DNA from 3 places in the Rossellomorea sp. RS05 genome. Region 1 is predicted to be linked to each of the others. Evidence: riboswitches for the same ligand, from Rfam matches in the RefSeq annotation. Region 1 holds a riboswitch; each other region holds the start of a gene.

Region 1 (6,314 bases):
GGCCAGTTCTTTTTTATGGGCAGGCAAGGGCAGGATGTCCCTCGCAAACCCCGTCGTTGTCAAAGAAAAAGACAGCGTCAAGCTGATGAGCAGTATCCTCATCGTTCATCACTCCTTTTCCTTTAACATGTCCCTCCGTTTCGGATTTCATGCCGGGTGGACATCATCCCTTGATGTTCTGATGCGTCAAGGTGAAGTCTCCTTCAAGAGGTGGATTCACCTTTGGCTTCTCACTCTTACTCCACTTTTTCCAACCTTTGATCGGCTTCTTATTCACCCTTACACCGACCTTGGCCTGCTGGATCTCCTTGACTCCCTGGACCACCAACTGCATGGCGAAGATGGCGATCATGAAGGCGATGAGCGGGAATAGGACGATCCAATATTTCTCTGTCATCAGTGCTTGTTTGGAAGAACTGATAAGCCCTGACCATTCAAATGTAGCCGACTTCGGCGGATCGGGAAGGAGCCCCCTTGATACGATGGTGCCACCAAGGAATAGATAGAACAGCCCCATATGGACCAGGATGAGCATCGTTTGGATGAACTGCTGCCCGAACAGGATGAACATCCTCGGAGCCAGGTGCGGGAATAGATGTGTCCAGAGCAGATGGCGGTTACTCCCTCCAAGAAGCTTGGCCGAAACGACGAAGTCCTGCTGTCCGATCAGCTTAAGCTCATTGCCGATCAATACCATCGTCAGGGGCAGCACCAAGATCGTCAGGACGATCGCCTCGAAGACGAGCCGTTCAAACAGGGAGTGCTGGAATCCTTCGAATGTCAATCCCCACAGCACCGGTCTTAATAGAAGATACGCAATGAGGCTCAACGGCAGGAAGTGGATCGAATCCACGATTCTATTCACCCAGTTCTTCCTGCGTTCATTCAAGAAGAAGTGATAGCCCACCCCGAGATAGAAGCCACCTACAACCCGCAGTAGCGCCACCACAAGGGCGAAGATGAGCGTGTACTTCGCTCCGACGATTAGCTGGTCCAAGATGCTGAAGCCATTGTAGTCGGATCCGAGCGCCATGAACTCTGATGGTGCATGAGGCGGGACGCTTATCAGAGTACCTGCATCATCCTTTACATAGTAAAGCTTGCTGACAGGTTCATCCTTGAAGAAGGAATGGCAGAAACTATACACAATCATTCCGAAGATGATGATGAATCCTCCAGCAAATTTCGGATTCTTCATATGTACTTTCCAAGCCCTCCACGAAGTGGCGATGAAACCCCAAATCTTCCATTCTGAGAACTTGATCTTGTCCTTTTTGATCCGGTAGTGGGAATCATCAATCACAGCAGCACGGTTCATCCACAGGTACACCCCTTGATAAATAAAAAAGAACGGAGTGAAAAGAAGGATCAGGGCATACGCAATCACGACGGGTCTGAAATCCTGTGTGATATAGAAGGTGATTCCCCTCATATCAAATAGGGTTTCGATGATGAATAAACTCGACAGGGTCCCCCAGATGATGAGCTTCCCATGATAGAAGGAGCTTGGTGTAATATTCTTCATCACATGTGAGAAGAGGATGCGGCTTTTGGATAGCCCTTTGCTCCTGGCAAATTCAATGTGATCTTTCACCATTTCCTCTTCCATGACGAGAAGGAGGATCCTGAAGAAGGAGACCATCGGAACGATGGCGAGGGTGAAGATCGGCGCAGCGTATATCTGCACGCCGTCAAACTCCGTGAATTCCATGAGCATGATGCCGTACTTCTTGAAGAAGAAAACGATGAATAGCTGCAGGAGGAAAGCAAATAGCAGATCCGGCACCGACTCCATGAAGTTCAGGATTTTCTTCAACGTGGAAGAAAGCGGAGTCGGGAGGAAAAAAGTGATCATGGCAAATACCAGCGCTAGTAAAAGCCCAAGGGCGATTGCCCCGAATATGACGGTCATGGAATAAAGATAAGGCTCCCACAGGACATTGAAAAGGGAGTCGACTTGTCCCTTGTAGTTATATTCCCAGTTTCCCGGGTCGGCGAAATAGATGGTGAACTTGAGAAATTCTTCAATGAAAGCAACGAAATTGTACAGTCCTTTTTCACTCAGAACCTGTGGTGCGACGCTCACCCCAAGGATTCCAAGAATCCCCAGTATGTAATACAGAATAAATCGTAACGGTACAACAACGTACTTGTTCATATGGATCCCCTTTTTCTCTTTTCCCTTTATCCTACTCTCCTCTTCAATATTTTTCAATTTAATTTATTTTCTGTAAATAAAGAACAGGGAAGGCATGATGCCTGCCAAACCTATAAGTACTTTGATTAAGCCAGCAGTTTTCCCGGCTTGCCCAAATGATAGCCCTGTCCGATGGCAATCCCCAGATGAAGGGCAACCTCCATGTCTTCCTGCTTTTCGATCCCCTCGAGGACAATTAGGGTATCTTCGGAATAGAACTGGCTGAAGAAAGACAGGAATCGCTGCTTCTTGGGATCTTGAGCAAGATCCATGGCAAAATAGCGATCAAGCTTGATCACTTCGGGCTCATATTCCATGGACTTCTTGATGGAAGAGGTACCCTGCCCGAAATCATCGATGGCATACCATACCCCATACTCCCTCAACCCTTTCAACGCCTGTTTTAATAAGGGATTCTGCCATAGCTCCTCTGCACTTGATTCATTGATCTCGAGGACGAGCCTCCCTTCCATTGAAGGGTGGGTCTTCATCAGATGATCAAAGTAGTGACGGAAACTCGGATGAAGGATGGTCGTGATATAGATATTCAGGAACAGCTTACAGTCGAGGCCGGTATTCACGAAGCTCTCCATCGCCTTTGTGATGGACAGGGTGTCGAGCTTATACAGGATATTGGCTTTGATGGCCGTTTGGAACACATGCTCTGGATTCTGATTGAACGTATTGCGGAGGAGCCCCTCATACGCATAGAGAGACTGATGATGTCCCAGCCGAAACAAGGGCTGGAATTCGTGATAGATTAAGTCATCTTGAAAAATACTGAAAATATTCATTAGGACCCCTTATCTCTCTGTATATTTTGAACAAGCAGGTACAAAAAAACCACATAGAAATAGACTTCATATGCGGTCGGTTGCGCTACTGGCTCCCCTGAATGCAAGCGCCCATCGTACATTCAGGTTCAACGCCTTCCCACTAGACGTATGTTTTATAAGTAAAATATACCATAAACAATGGCTCATTTGGGGGTATTTGTCCCTATTTTCTAAAAATTACTTCTATCTTGCTTTTGACACATAAGGATTTCCCTCTATCCAAAACCTCCACGGATAATCCCTCGCCTCACCACTGTTCTCAATGCCGATTCTCCTGCCTTCTTTGATGCTGTCAGGCCTCATACCTTCGCAAATCATGAGGGGCGGCTTTCGAAAGGAACCTCCGTAATCCTCCATAGTGATCCCCATTGCCTTAGTCAGCTTTCCAGGGCCACTCGTCCAGTTTTTTTCTGGTTGACCTTTGCGACGTTCTCTCATCAGATCCTTGCCTTCAAATGGCTCCACGGCACGAATAAGAATAGCTTCTGGAACCCCCACATCCCCACTCACAACATTGACTAGGCAGTGGGTATGCATCACATAAGTGTATATGCTCCCCCGTTCACCAAACATCACCTCGGTCCGCTTGGTTCGCCGGTTCCCGAAGCTGTGGGCTGCCTGGTCCAATGCTCCCATATAGGCTTCAGTCTCCACGATATACCCAGAAGTCACCCCTTCATCCGTTTCCTTCACGAGAAGGCATCCAAGGAGGGACCTGGCAAGCTTGAGGGTCGGTTGTTCAAAAAAACCTTTCTTCACAATAGGATACGTCATCTTCTTCCCACCTTCCATCCTGCATACTCCCCCATTTCATCACGTTTCAAACCCCTTCTAAGACCAGAGGCCGATGAAAGATTGATCCGGGGGCTCATTGCGAAAACCCCTCTCTCCCCTTACACTATAAAGAGATTGGAAAAACAAACCAAGGAGAGAAAGAACTATGAAAAAAAATATGTTTGCCATCGCAGTCGCGTTACTTTCACTCGGTGCGGTCTTCTTCATACTCAATGACCGGACCACCCTGTTTGCCAAGAGCGGTTCAACCACGGACAGCGCCAAGGTGACCGATGAAACCAAGCTTATCCATCTATCGATCGGAAGTGGTGACACGAAGGTCGTGACGTCAGAAGCTGAAGAAGTCAGGGTCGAGTTCAATGGAAAAGGTAAGATGAAGCTTGAGGACAAAGGCGATGAAATCAACCTTTCCGTCAAAACAAAGGAATTTTTCTCCTTCAGTTTCGGTTCTAAAGGGTACGACACTATCGTGTATCTACCCCAGGGCTATTCGGAAAACGTAGAGATTGCCCTTGGATCTGGCGACCTGATCTTTTCACCTGATGATGCAATGTCTCTTCAAGATATGAAGGTGGTGATGGGGTCCGGTGATATGAAAATCGGGAACTTCGATACAGAAAGTTTTACCTATAAGGGATCATCTGGCGACTTTGTTGCCAAAGATATTAAAACGAAGAAAGGAAACCTCGTCTTAAATTCAGGAGATGTCCTGTTGACCGGATATGAGGGGCCGCTCAAAGGAACCGTCTCATCTGGCGATCTGTCCGTTTCCATGAAGAAACTGACTGGTGATGTGGACTTTACCATCGGATCGGGAGATGTTGACCTGAAGCTTCCTAAGGATGCCAACTTCAAACTGAACGGAAATGCAAGCAGTGGAGATATCCTAAGCACCATTAAACTACAGGATAAAACGACCACGGAGGATTCCATCAAGGGAACGAAAGGGACGGGTGAGCACTCCATCAACGTTGATCTTACAAGTGGAGATATGATCATAAGATAGAGCAACAACGCAAATAACCGAACGACTTCCCATGCTAACCAGCATAGGCTAATCGTTCGGTTTTGTTTTTGTTTGTTTTCAAGGTGGATTTCAGGGTTTTTATGCTATATCCGAGCCTTTGTCTTTGTCCCTGATGCTCCCACCAAGCTCTTCCCCAAGAGCCACTATGGACTGGTTTATCTTCCATACATAATACACATGATGGATCACATCAATATGGGACTTCAATCGGTCAGGAGCCTGTGTTTCAATATCTCTGCGTTCATCGGCAAGACTCCACAGGTCATGATGGACAGATGGATCTTTCATCATGGACCGGACCGATTCAATATTTTGTGTCAGTTTGTCCCCAATGGTTACAATCCCCTTTTGCAGCTCTTCTGGAAACGGCTCATTCCTTCGGTGTGAGGAAGCAAGAAGGTGCTTCGCATAGTAATTGATGGCTGTGACAACCGTGAGCCAACGACCAAGGTCGGTCTTTGTCATTGCACCAGGTCGCTGGAGAATCGATTGCGCCTCATCCTTAATGGTCTGGACTTTTTGATCAAGATCGAATGCCCTGACCGTCAATGGCTTTTTCTTTTCTTTCAGGAATGAGTCCAGATACGATTCGACATATTCACTAAGTTCATCAAAAAAATCATCAAACGTATCCGTCACCTTGGACTTCGTTTTCTTAGGGAAGATGAGCGCAGATACAAGAAGGGCAATGAAGGCTCCTATAATCGTATCAAGTACCCTTGCACCCATAAGTCCAAATGAAATCCCTCCAAGTAGGATGTCATACATGAAGGCAATCAACATGGTAATAAACAAACTCATCATCGTATAAGAAACGGAAAATAAATAATAGGAAAAAAAGAGTGCCATGAAGAGGAGTACTACTTCCAGGGGTCTTACCCCCGAAACGAGGTTGGCTAGACCAAAACCAAGCAAGGCCCCAATCACCGTACCGATTGAACGCTGAAATGCCTTTAAGTACGTCCTACCAACCGTTTCGGTCCCCATCTGGACGATGAACGTGGTCAACAGAACCCAGTATGGCTGTGCTGGTGCAATCAATTCCCCTGCCAGAATAGCCAAACCTCCGGCAAACAAGGCTTGAATTCCCTTTCTCGTAGATGATTTCAGTCCCTTTAATTCTGGCTTATCTTTTTTCTCTTCTTTTTCGCATTCAATTTCTTCCCGAGGAACACTTTCTTTCTTACCCTTCAATGCCTGCTGGAGGGAAAGGGCAGCCCGCAAGACATGGTTAGAAATCGACTCGATCCTTCGAAGCAAGTAAATCCAGCGAGGAGGGTCTTTCTCTTCCGTCATCACTTTCATTAACATCAATCGTAACTGCTGAAGGGCCTTTTCTGTTTCTTCGAGCGTTTTAGGTTCGTAGTTTTCAGCGAGTACATCCGCATCTCTTAGAGAACGGATGACACGTATCAGGACTTCTCGTATCTCATCCTGTTCAAATACGTTCAATTCCTTG
Region 2 (6,314 bases), on a different contig from region 1:
CAATAATATCTCCAATGCCAACACGCCGGGCTATAAAGCGGACACGGCTGCGATGCGGGCTTTCCCTGAAATGCTCATGCAACGCATGGACTCGACGACCGTCCCGACCGACAATCGACTGTCCCTTCCTCTTCACCGGAGTATCGGGAGCTTGAATACGGGTGTCTATATGCAGGAAACCATCCCGACCTTTACCCAAGGTGACCTGCAGGAAACGGGCAATGCCACGGATATCGCCTTGATTACGGGAACCCTTCCAGATGAGGGGGGAGCCGTCCTGTTCACCGTTGAAGGAGATGGCGGGGAAGAGCGATACACAAGAAATGGGAATTTCACAGTCAACGGCAACGGATTCCTCACTACCAATAGCGGGCACTATGTCCTTGATGGGAACGGGGAGCGGATCCAGCTTGATTCCGACGAATTCAGCCTTGGCGACAATGGGGAGATTCTGGTGAACGGAGCACAGGAGTCTTCACTTGGCATCGCCTACACAGGAAATGCACAAGACCTGGTGAAAGAAGGGGACGGTCTTTTCTCTTCTGAAACAGCTCTGACCCCTGCTCAGGCAGGCACCTTCACCATGGTCCAGGGTCAGCTTGAACGATCGAACGTCGATGCGTCCAGGAGCATGACTGATATGCTTTCTTCTTACCGTGCGTTCGAAGCGAATCAGAAGGTCCTTCAGGCCTATGATCGCAGCATGGACAAAGCGGCGAATGAAATCGGGCGTGTGAATGGGTAGTAAAAGATTGTCAATGAAATTCGACAGGAGTTACCTTATAATAAAGGGGACAAAATCATGAACCGGATGATGGTGACAGCCACAAACACACTTGGTCAGCTTCAAAAGCAGATGGACTTGATCGGGAACAACCTATCGAATGCCGATACCACCGGCTACAAAAAGAGGGAAGCTACGTTTTCCGATCTACTGGTCCAACAGGTGAACAACCAGCGCGTGGACCGCTTTGAAGGCGGCAGGCTCACTCCTCTTGGCGTCAGGGAAGGAAGCGGGGCACGACTATCCAAAACTGCTTTGAACCTCACACAGGGCACCCTGAAGGCTACGGGGAGGTCCCTGGACTTTGCCCTGAAGGATGAGCGTCAGTTCTTCAAAGTGGATGATGGAACCGATGTACGCTATACGAGAGACGGTGCCTTCTACTCCACTCCCATGGAAAATGGCCGGTCCATGCTCGTGAATGCTTCGGGATTCCCGATCCTGGATGAGAATGATGATCCGATCACGTTCTCGGATGAAGCTTCCACCTTCGAGCTTGGCGATAATGGCGTGCTGAGCATCATAGGGCCAGAGGGGACCGAGAACGTAGACCTCGGCATTGTGACGATCGCCCGTCCCCAGTTCCTCGAACAACTCGGCGGTAATCTGATCGGACTCAGGACCGATCTAGGTGTGACCCGGAACGAAGTCTTGACGAATCTGATCGGTGCCGGGCGAACGGGCATTTCCATCAGCCAAGAGTCCCTGGAAGCATCGAACGTGGATATGGGCAAGGAGATGACGGACCTGCTGAATGTCCAGCGTTCCTATCAGTTCCAGACACGATCCATCACCATGGCCGATCAGATGATGGGATTGGTCAACGGTATACGCTAAAGGAGTTTTGAACAGATGAGCGAAAAAGAACTGTTGCAGGAGCAACCAACTGAAGAAACGAAGACAGCCGAGGAACAGGCTGCACCCAGATGGGTACGGGTACGCCTTTTCCCGATCTGGCTCCGCGTCCTTTTATTCCTCGTGCTGTTCGCCGGGTTTCTTGCCCTTGGAGCCGTTTTTGGATATGCCGTCATCGGTGACGGAAAAGCCTCTGATGTGTTCAAAGCCGAAACATGGCAGCATATTGCAGACATTGTGAAAAAAGCAAAATAACGAAAAGGCCTCTGAAGCTCAAGGCCTTTTCTTCGTTCTATTCCATTCTCCCCTTCAATTCTGTACAATAAAGGGGACATACCACTGTAGGAGGACCACTCATGTTAGATATCAATGAAATCAAAGACATCATCCCGCATCGCTATCCTTTTCTTCTTGTGGATCGCATCCTCGAAGTAGAAGAAGGGAAAAGCGCGATCGGCATCAAGAACGTCACAGCCAATGAAGAATTCTTCAACGGTCACTTCCCGGACTACCCGGTCATGCCGGGCGTGCTCATCGTCGAGGCCCTTGCTCAGGTAGGAGCTGTTGCCATGCTGAAGAAGGAAGACAACAGAGGAAGACTTGCTTTCTTTACCGGAATTGATAAGTGCCGCTTCAAGCGTCAGGTGAAACCAGGGGATCAGCTCAGACTTGAAGTCGAAATGGTCCGCTTCAAAGGTGCCATCGGAAAAGGGAAGGGCGTTGCCACCGTTGACGGGGAAGTAGCCTGCGAACTTGAGATGATGTTTGCCCTTGGAGAAAAAAGCGAATAAAGCAAAAAGCCGATCCGCATATGGATCGGCTTTTTTCATGGGAAGGGATCAATGGACGGGGCGCGCATGGATGATGTAGCGCTGATCGGTACTGGAGAGGTACTCGAAGGGATAACAGGTTGATAATGTCAGCATCTCTTCCCCCGCTGGCTCCATCACTGACAGATCGTCCTGATCCACGATCACACTGTCTGTGATCCGATAGGTGAACGTCCCTTCAGCTAGGCGGATCTCCAGTACATCTCCCGGCTTCAGTTCACCCATCCGTGTGAATACTGTATCACGGTGGCCTGCAAGGAAAATCCGTTCTCCTTCGCCTGGAAGTGCAGTAGAGGGCACATGACCGACCCCCTTCTCCAAATCATCCTCATCAGCCCCGGTCACGATGGGTACCTCCCTGTCAAGAGCCGGGATGCGCAGAATCCCGATAGCTTCCCCGTTCTCCCGATCCTCTGAGGGAGTCCCGGCACCCGCACTGATGGCCTTTTGGGCGGAAGCCATTGATTCATCACGAGCGTGCTTCTGCTCCTGAATGCCGAAGAGGGAGGCACCCACATACACAAGGCCTGTACAAATCAGTAAAATCCCAATGACTGAGATCCATTTATTCATCGCCATCCTTTGAGAAACCCAAGGAAATCCTTCTTTGTAAGTCCGCCTTCAATCGCCTGCTTGAGCGGGGCGATCCACTCTGCGAGCTCCTCATCTCCTTCCAAAAGTACTGCATCCAACGAAACGTCGAGGGCACTGCTCAGCTTCTGGATGATTTCCAAGGAAGGGTTTTGCTGCAAGCCCCTCTCGATTGAACTGATATATGATTTGGAAACCGATGATCGCTGGGATAGTTCGTTGATGGTTATGTTTTTCTTCTCACGAATTTCCTTTAATCTGCTTCCTAGCATAGGTCGCTCTCCTTTTTGATTGAGTGATTTCATTATAATGAACAGAATTTCTTTTATAAAGTACAAAACATTCAGAAAACGAGAGGCGGAATGAGGATAAGGGAGAAACGGATGGAATATATATCCTAAATCGCTTCATATGATGTTTTGAGAGGTTTCCTTTAAACCGTATACTAAAGATAGGTGTTCATTAAAACGAACAATATGTTTGATAGAGATTACATTTGAGATATAAAGGAATGAACATGATGAAGCATCGGATGCTCTCTTATATTCTTTTTCCCCTCCTGTTCGGTTTCTTTTCTCTCTCGACGGCTCATGGGGAAGGTCCAGGGATGACGATTGAGCCTAACGGACCCTATCTGTTCGATATCAAGAATGCCAAACCCGGAGATTGGGTCGAACGTTCGCTTACCGTCCATAACGAAGGCGATGAAGACCTTGCTTACACTCTTACTGTGAGAAATCTATCGGAGACGGATATTCTATACAACGAATTGGATATGACGCTGCTTCATGGCAACACCATCCTGTTCGATGGGAAATTGAAGGATGCATCTTCCTTCAAAGCAAGGGAGCTTGCGAAGGGCTCAGGAGATGAACTGCTCCTCATCGTTAAAATGCCCTATGAGCTTGGCAACGAGTTCCAGGGAACCGTGGCACGATTCGAGATCCAGGTTCAGGCCTCCTCCTTATTCGCTCCTGACAAGGGAGTGAAGGATGTTGAGGGGACGAACGGTGGGCAGGTGATCCCTGCGGGAGGCGGCCCCTCACCGACAGGTTTCCTGCCGAACACGGGAACGGATCTTTATCGCTGGCTGTTGATCGGCGGCCTCCTTATGACGACGGGGATCATCGTCCTAGCATGTAACGTCCTGATGAAACGAAAATCTGAAAGTGCGGGGTGAAGGGAATGTTCAAAAAAGATTGCAGCCGATGTATGCGTCCATCTTTCAGCAGTGCCGAGAGCGGGGAGTGGATCTGTCCAGCGTGCGGATATGACCTCACGGCACTTCCGGTCAAACCTCCTGTAAGTTTCAGGGAGATTTCTCAGACCGCTGATTCGACAAGGAAAAACAATAGAATCAAGAATTTTCTGAATAGTGTGTAATAATTGGTTATTATGATGGAATTTAGGGTAAAGAATTTTTACTGAGCCGACAAAATCCAACATCTTCTTCCGCAGATGAGGATTATAATGGAATTAAATCCACAGTCAGGTAATCAGATAAAGGCAAACCTGCTGAAAGGCAGGGACGCAAAGTCACAGGTCTAAGGTTGGACATATGCGCAATGATTCCCGTCAGCAGGAGCGTATCGAACACTAGGATGGCTGGATTGCCTGAAATACAGTCATGTATTTTGGGAGGAGATTAAATGGGCAATCGTGAATTGGATCAAGAATGGGTAGAGTTGATGAAAGAGGCAAAAACAGCCGGGATAACGCTGAGGGAGGTCAAGGAATTTCTTGAAGAACCACAAACAGAGCGTTCGCATAAAAAGTATGAGAGCATCGGATCAGTCCTCTGAAGAGTCCTTCCGATGGAAAAAGTCTTGAGAATAGATGATTCTCAAGACTTTATTTTTGTCCAAGCTTCCATTTATTGAATTCGATGAATTCCCGAAATTGATCTTTGGTGATACCGGAATCCATGGCTTCTTCGGTGATTTTCATCCATTCATAGTCCAGTGGTGTTTCTTCCGGAGCATCATGGAGAAGGGCATCCATGGAAATTCCTAGTGCTGCCGATACTTTTTCAAGGAATTGAACGGACGGATTCTGTTGAAGGTTTCGCTCAATGGAGCTTAGATAGGACTTGGCGACGCCTGCCCGGTCAGCCAGCTCCGTCATGGACATCTTTTTTTCCGTACGGTATTTCTTTACTCGTTCTCCGATCAATGAGCTCACCTGCCTGAGGATTTTCGTTCTCGTTGTTATTAGTATAGCAAAATACAGAGAAAGGCTCTATTTGTTTTTACATAATTGTGTATGTTTATCAAGTACCGGCCTTTGAGCTGGCAGGAATCCTCGGTTTTTCCACCATTTTATCTCTGAATGCCTGCAACAGTTCTTCCCCAGACATCCCTTTTTGAATCAAGTCGTCCAACAGGAGTTCGGCGTATTCATTCTTCTGCTTTTTCAGCTTTCCTTCAAACATGATGCTGATATTTGCACCGAGCTCTTTGATGCATCGGATCGACGTCATGAAGGCGGCAGGATCGTTCCCTTTGTGGGAGATCACCACCTGGATCTCAAGGTCCTTGCTTTTTTGTTGGGCCTTTTGGAAGAATTCAATATGATCATTGGTCAGGAGGGTTTCTACGAGCCATGTCTTCTTGCCATCTTCTTTATTGATGATCAGTCCATCCACGATATCAACATCCACGAGTTCGTCGTTTTGAACTACCTGCAGTGAAACCACCTTGAATGTTTTCATCACCGAACCTCCTTAAGGGTTTTTAAAAATTATATCATATGAAGAGGCACACCCCTAGCTCAATTCGCCAACGAGAAAAATCACGCTAGAGGTGAATTTTGCATTTTTAAGGTGGATTTCACCGGTAAAAAGGAAGTTTCCCTAGGAGAAACTCCTGTTATTCTCTTTCATGCCCCTATGAATTTGATGAATTGACGATTTTACAAGTGTGCAGGGAGGGGCTATGATGATAACAATTTCAGAAGAAAGGAGTTAAAAAAAGTGATCAATCAAGTGACGCTTGTTGGCAGGCTGACGAAGGACCCCGAGTCCAGGAAAACCCTTGAAGGAAAATCGGTCCTCAATGTGACTGTGGCCGTGAACCGGCAATTCAAGAATCAGCAGGGGCAGATCGATACGGATTTTGTCCTCTGCACGCTGTGGAACAGGGCGGCGGATAACACGGAAAAATACTGCCGGAAGGGGTCCGTCATCGGAGTGACTGGAAGGATCCAGACGAGATCCTACGAAAATGAAACGGGAAAGCGTACGTATGTGACGGAAG
Region 3 (6,314 bases), on a different contig from region 1:
TTATAAAGGCTATCCCCTCTGGGAGTCAAGGTTATTTTTAGAATTTTTCGTCTAATCTCCCATTGACGACTGCCACTACTGACTTGAGAGCGTTGTTCTTTTTAAATCTCATGACACTTGCTGATTGCTGAAAGCATTTGGGATTTAATGTCTTCCGGGTCCTCGATTCCAAGTGAAATCCGGACCACATGCGTATTGATTCCGAGCTTCTTCTGCGCTTCCTCCGGCAGGGACCTGTGAGATGTCCCCAACGGATAGGAAACCGTCGTTTCAACCCCGGCCAGGGACGGGATGATCTTGATCCAGCCAAGTGACTTGAAGAAGGTACTCATATCAGCGGATGGTTCAAGCTCGATGGTGACGATGGCTCCATGACCTTTCTCAGATAGATTATTCGGGTAGTAGACGTGTTTGACCCATTCGTGCCTCCTGAGTTCGACGGCAAGGAGCTCGGCATTCAGTGCCTGCCTTTCCATGCGTAGGGCAAGGGTCTTCGCTCCCCGGCAAGTGAGCCACGCCTCGAATGGGCTCAGATTGGCCCCAAGGTTGACGATCTTCGCTCTTGCCTTATCCACCAGATCCTGCCTTCCGGTCACAACACCTGCTGTGACGTCACTATGACCGCCTATGTACTTCGTTGCGCTATGGGCGACGATATCAATGCCTTCAGTGAAAGGCTTACGGAGGAACGGGGTCGCAAACGTATTGTCGATCATCGTCGTGAGACCATGTTCTTTCGCCATCTCCACCATGGCCGGTATATCCTCTACCCTCATGAAGGGATTCGTCACCGTTTCACTATAGAGAAGTTTTGTCGAGTCGGTGATCGCTGCTTCCACTGCATTCCGGTCGGTGAAGTCCACGAATGAAGTGGAAATACCGAAGCCCGCAAGCTCTTCCTTCAGCATATGGAAGGTCCCCCCGTACAGATCTTCAGCAGCAATGATATGATCCCCTGCCTGGACGACAGACAGGATCCCTACGAGGATCGCGGATAACCCCGATGAAGCGGCGACTCCTGCCGGTGCCCCTTCAAGGGCTGCTACAAGACCTCCCAGCTCATCAGGATTGGGATTCCCCGTCCGTGTGTATAGATAGGGTGATTTCCCTTCATAGAACCCTTCCAGTTCCTCCAGGGATGAAAAGGAAAAAGCAGATGTTTGATAGATCGGTGTGGTTTTACTTTTGATTTCCTCTGTTCCTTTCAACTGACTATGTACGACCTTGGTGGTGAAATTCATTTCGTGGCCATCCTCTCTCTACGAAAATATGTATGTAGAAGAGTGTACCATATTCAGAAGATTCCGAGAAGAAAAGTGGTTCAATTCATGCCTTCTACCATCTTTTTCATCATTTCCTGGTTCATCGGACCGAGGATTTTATGCTGGATGATTCCCTCCGAGTCGATCATGAACGTGGTTGGGATCGTAATGATGCTGTAGGCATTCCCCACGGCTCCGTCTTTATCAAGGAGTACCGGAAACGTGATCTCGTATCCGTCCACGAACTTTTGCGCCGCACCTTCCATACGCTCCTGGGACGTGAGGTTCACGGCAAGGATTTCTGCACCGGGCTCTTTCTGATAATATTCCTCCATATGGGGCATCTCAGCCTTGCAGGGTGGACACCACGTTGCCCAGAAGTTCAAGATGATCTTCTGTCCCCTATAATCCGAGAGGCGCACTTCTTTTCCTTCCAGTGTGGTCAGGGTGAAGTCCGGTGGCTGATCACCTTTGGAAAGCCCCGTCTCCGCATCGGATAAGTCCATGGATTCACTCGCAAGCTGGGCTGCTGCGTCTTTTTCTTTCTGATCCTGCTGATGCCGGACGAAATTCACCAGGAAGATGGCGACGAGGACACCGATGAGTCCCAATGATAGTATTCGTTTGTTCATGTAATCCCTTCCTTTATAGGCCGGATCTCCGCACAGCCTTTCTGGCAATCAAATAGTAAATGGTCGATCTCAAATACCCTCTCTCCACTTCATAGCCCGCCGACTGAAGCTTCCTCACCAGATCATTGGAAGAAAGGCTGTTCCCCTGTGGGAGCGCTTCCGTTTCAATGATCAGCCAAAGACCGTCATCCCTGAGCATATCCCTGAGATCCTGGATCACTTTGACAAGATTCGGCAACTCATGGAGCACAAATCTCGTAATGACCTTATGAAGCGTGTTCTGTGAAAAACGGAAATATTCAAATGACATATGTTCATAAAGGATGTTTTCTACCTGCAGTTCCTCCGCGCGCCGCTTCAGCTCTTCCAGGGCACCCCGGTCGAGGTCGATGGCATGCACATCGGTACTCACGATACGCGCAATCGGAATCGTCAGAAAGCCTGTACCGCAGCCGAGGTCGGCCACATGATCCCTTTCATTCAACTCAAGTAGATCCAGCAGCTCTTCAGATGTGATTGTATTTGTTTCGGCAGCCATGGGGACTCCTCCTTTAGAGTGAAGATATCCCTAGCTTGCCCCTCATATGAATTATTACAGATGGAGGAGAAAAATCAACCCGGATCAACGCAAAAAGATCCCATGAGCGGGATCTTTTTGTGAACATTTGTCAGGTCGGGTGAGATGAATGGGGCTTTATACGTAATCATTCCGATTTATAGAGCATGGGAAGGCTACTGCTCCTCCGGTTCCATGGAGAAATAAAAGTACTGGGTATCACCCTGTCTGAATCGGTCGGTGCAGTCGATCCAAGTCATGCGGCTGAGGCGCAGGTCCATCTCGGCATTGATCGTTTCTTCGATCTTTCTCATTGTTTGGATGAATTCACCGAATGACAAGCTGAAATGGGCTGCTGCCTGCCTGTGAGGGGCATGTTTGACCAGGAGCTGCATGAACTCTTCTGATGTGGCAGACATACTCGCATATTCATCTTCAAGAGCCGTGACGAACTCATACATGCTTCTTTCCGGTGCCGGCAGTGACGCCACGATTTCCCTGCCGATGATTTCCATTAAGTGCTCATTCATCCCAACCACTCCCGATCGTCCTTACTTCATATTGTATTTTTTCATGAATCGTTCTGCGCGTCCATCCCTGTCGGTGAATTTTTCACGGCCCGTATAGAATGGGTGACTGTCCGAGCTGATCTCGACCTTCAAGAGTGGATAGGTCTTCCCGTCTTCCCACTCCATCGTTTCATTCGACTGTTTTGTTGAGCCTGTCAGGAAGGTGAATCCGCTGTTTGTATCCATGAACAGGACCTCTCGATATTCTGGATGTATGTTTGTTTTCATGTCTTTTCCTCCTACCAGCTTGATTTTTTGACGCCTGGGATCTGACCTTTATGGGCATATTCCCTGAAGGCGATCCGTGACATTTTGAATTTCCTCATATACGCCCGCGGTCTGCCCGTCACTTCACAGCGGCTTTTGAGCCTCGTTGGGGAAGAATCCCTCGGAAGCTTGGCAAGGGCCTCGTAATCTCCCTTTTCTTTCAGCTCCCTGCGGAGTTCCGCGTATTTCGCCACGATTTCACGGCGCTTCTTTTCTTTGACCACTTTTGATTTTTTGGCCATGTTTTCACCTCTATTTCTAATATCAAATTAACAAATCGTAATCATTACGTTTTAAAACGTATGAGTATATTAAACCATATCACCTCATGAAATGCAACCACCCTGTTTCGCACGTAAAAAAGACCCCTTCCACTAAGAGAACGGGTCCGTCTGCACAGGTCCATCAGTTATCAATGAACCAGCGAATCTTCATTTTCCAAGTATTCCTTCAGGGCATCCAGAATCAGGATCAAGTAAGAGGTCGAGTTTCCTCCCCGCTGGTCGATGAGGCGGATATCCTGCACAATCCGTTTGACTTCTTTCAATTCGAGCGTTTGGACAAGGATGTCGCTGACCTGTTCTGCTGAGTAGTTACCAAGATAGGTTTGCTTGAGGGTGGTGCGGCTTCTTCTGCAGAAGCTCTTCAGTAGCCTTCTAGCTTCATGTGCCTTGAGCGTTTCCATGTTTTCACCTCGCAAATGAAAATCGTATGTACCATAAAAAAAGCCTGCCAAAAAAGAATGGCAGGATTAAATGCTTGGCATTTAATGGTCATTCCTTTTCGGTAACCCGGCGATCTTAGTTTTTCCAAACCTTAGACCCGTGGCTTTGCGTCCCGGCCTTTCAACCGGTTTGCCTTTATCGAAGAAATTCGCTGGCTGGCTTTCCTATTACTAGGTATTACAACAATTATACTAGAAAACGTAATGCTTGAAAACAGAGAGTTCATATATGTTCTAAAATAGACATTTTTTCACTCTGTCACCACTCTTATGCAGGTACAAGCAACTACTCCATCAATTTCGCAATCGGTTTTGATACGAACAGGACGATGATCCCAAGGACAATCGTGACGATCCCGATCAAACCGAAAATATCGAAGTATCCAAGAGATTGAGTGTACGTTGCAAGGACACTTGCAAGCTTATTGGCTACGGCTGAACTGGCAAGCCAAACGCCCATGAGCACGGATGTCAATTTAAGCGGGGACAGCCTGCTGACCATGGATAGGCCGACAGGTGAAATCATCAGTTCCGCCAACGTATGAAGGAAGTAGGTGAAGACCATGAACAGCATGTTCACCCTTACCTGTGAATCATCACCGACCATGACTGAGGCCGGGATCAAGATAAAGAATCCAAGACCCACGGTGATCAGACCCATACCCATCTTGGTAGGCGTCTTGAAATCACCATTTTTCGTCTGGGAAAGTTTGAACCAGAGCATGGACATGATCGGTGCCAGCAGCATGATGAACAGGGAGTTCAACGACTGGAACCATTCCGTCGGGATGATGAAATCGCCGAGATGACGATCGATGTTTTCTTCTGTGAACAGTGTAAGCGAGCTTCCAGCCTGTTCAAATGCTGTCCAGAACGCGATGGTGATCACGGCAAGAATGACAATGGCAATCGTCCTGCGCACTTCCTGTTTCGTCAGGGGTGCCTTGCTGGCAGTCTCGGTGTGCTCCTGCACCTTCTTGGCTGACTCTTTACCGATATCACCAAGGTATTTGTTCCCAAGGGTATTGAATAGCACCTGGCCGACAACCATACCGATCGCGGCTGTCAGGAAGCCGTATCTATAGTCCATGAGACCGACGACAAGGGGAGCGACGAACGCACCCAGGTTCACACCCATATAGAAGATGGTGAACGCACCGTCCCGTTTCGGGTCATTGATATGATAGAGTTCGCCGACGATCGTCGAGATATTCGGTTTGAAGAATCCGTTCCCGATGATCAACAGGGCGAGACCCAAGTATAGGGCACCCATGCTTTGATGAAGGAAGATCGAGAAGTTCCCGAGTGCCATGAGGACCCCACCGATCGTGATGGCCGTCCGTCTAGGCAGGAATCGGTCTGTCAGATAGCCTCCGATGATCGGGGTGAGATAAACCGCCGAGGTGAACGTACCGTATAAACTTATTGCCGTCGTCTTATCGGCTCCCAGTCCACCGTTGATGGCCGTGGCGGTCAAATAAAGGACAAGGATGGCCCTCATCCCATAATAACTGAATCGCTCCCAAGCTTCTGTTGCAAATAGAAGATAAAGCCCAGGAGGATGCTTCTTTCTGAACTCAGATGACTGCTCTTGATGTATGTTTGCTTCCACGATGATGAATCCTCCTTTGAAACTGTAAAACACATACTCTGCCGACATGGGCAGAAGCGGATAAAACTGTTGAAATAGAAAGAAATAACCTAGCTGTGAGGGGGTATTTATTCATTCTAATGAATGTTTATAATAATTGTCAAACATATATTATGAATTCATAATATTAAATTTATAATAATTAAGTAGGTGTTCTATTATTTGGAATCTCTTACGAAATCATCCTTACGTAAAGGTGAAATGATTGAATGTGAATTAAGGAAAGAATGAAACTTTCGTGGGGCTTGTGCGTACATATGAGTAAGGATTTCTGAAAGACATCGGAAAAAACGGCACAAAAAAAACATCCCCTCCGATTGGAAGGGATGCCTGGGAATTAGAAGTTGATGTATTGACGCGGATTGACCGCATTGGATTTCGCTGCGTTCCAAGGTCCTGCGTGAAGCTCGAAGTGCAGATGCTGACCGAATGAGTAACCTGTGTCACCCATGTATCCGATCTGCTGGCCTTTTTTGACTGATTGACCATTACCCACAAGTGCGGAAGACATATGAGCATATACAGTCGTGAAGGTTTTACCATTGATCGAGTGAGTCATGTATACAACATTACCGTAGCTTGAGCTATACTCGCTGCGGATGACGATACCATCAGCTGCTGCAACGATCGGAACACTTCCGCGTGCTGCAATA

The links. A riboswitch is a leader RNA that binds a small molecule or an ion and turns the genes downstream of it on or off. The one in region 1 is predicted to bind cyclic di-GMP.
Region 2: another riboswitch for cyclic di-GMP. It lies ahead of ABJ225_RS15540 (anti-repressor SinI family protein); the one in region 1 lies ahead of ABJ225_RS19805 (EAL domain-containing protein).
Region 3: another riboswitch for cyclic di-GMP. It lies ahead of ABJ225_RS13710 (hypothetical protein); the one in region 1 lies ahead of ABJ225_RS19805 (EAL domain-containing protein).

What each region holds. Positions count from the first base shown of each region.
Region 1 covers NZ_JBDKWY010000010.1:78,921-85,234, reverse strand. The annotation lists gene ABJ225_RS19815 (divergent polysaccharide deacetylase family protein) at 1-102, opposite strand, end outside; gene ABJ225_RS19810 (ABC transporter permease subunit) at 164-2,158, opposite strand; gene ABJ225_RS19805 (EAL domain-containing protein) at 2,284-2,991, opposite strand; cyclic di-GMP riboswitch class II at 3,057-3,139, opposite strand; gene ABJ225_RS19800 (DNA-3-methyladenine glycosylase) at 3,217-3,807, opposite strand; gene ABJ225_RS19795 (DUF4097 family beta strand repeat-containing protein) at 3,974-4,834, shown strand; gene ABJ225_RS19790 (FUSC family protein) at 4,934-6,314, opposite strand, start outside.
Region 2 covers NZ_JBDKWY010000006.1:95,117-101,430, forward strand. The annotation lists gene ABJ225_RS15505 (flagellar hook-basal body protein) at 1-745, shown strand, start outside; gene ABJ225_RS15510 (flagellar hook-basal body protein) at 803-1,621, shown strand; gene ABJ225_RS15515 (DNA-directed RNA polymerase subunit beta) at 1,637-1,894, shown strand; gene fabZ (3-hydroxyacyl-ACP dehydratase FabZ) at 1,996-2,430, shown strand; gene ABJ225_RS15525 (class D sortase) at 2,479-3,048, opposite strand; gene ABJ225_RS15530 (helix-turn-helix domain-containing protein) at 3,039-3,332, opposite strand; gene ABJ225_RS15535 (LPXTG cell wall anchor domain-containing protein) at 3,581-4,240, shown strand; cyclic di-GMP riboswitch class I at 4,556-4,678, shown strand; gene ABJ225_RS15540 (anti-repressor SinI family protein) at 4,710-4,862, shown strand; gene ABJ225_RS15545 (helix-turn-helix domain-containing protein) at 4,912-5,232, opposite strand; gene ABJ225_RS15550 (YwpF-like family protein) at 5,330-5,770, opposite strand; gene ABJ225_RS15555 (single-stranded DNA-binding protein) at 6,032-6,314, shown strand, end outside.
Region 3 covers NZ_JBDKWY010000005.1:11,644-17,957, reverse strand. The annotation lists gene ABJ225_RS13740 (trans-sulfuration enzyme family protein) at 102-1,241, opposite strand; gene ABJ225_RS13735 (redoxin domain-containing protein) at 1,322-1,894, opposite strand; gene ABJ225_RS13730 (class I SAM-dependent methyltransferase) at 1,908-2,432, opposite strand; gene ABJ225_RS13725 (hypothetical protein) at 2,627-2,980, opposite strand; gene ABJ225_RS13720 (type B 50S ribosomal protein L31) at 3,002-3,247, opposite strand; gene rpsN (30S ribosomal protein S14) at 3,259-3,528, opposite strand; gene ABJ225_RS13710 (hypothetical protein) at 3,699-3,971, opposite strand; cyclic di-GMP riboswitch class I at 4,069-4,155, opposite strand; gene ABJ225_RS13705 (peptide MFS transporter) at 4,297-5,622, opposite strand; gene ABJ225_RS13700 (murein hydrolase activator EnvC family protein) at 5,999-6,314, opposite strand, start outside.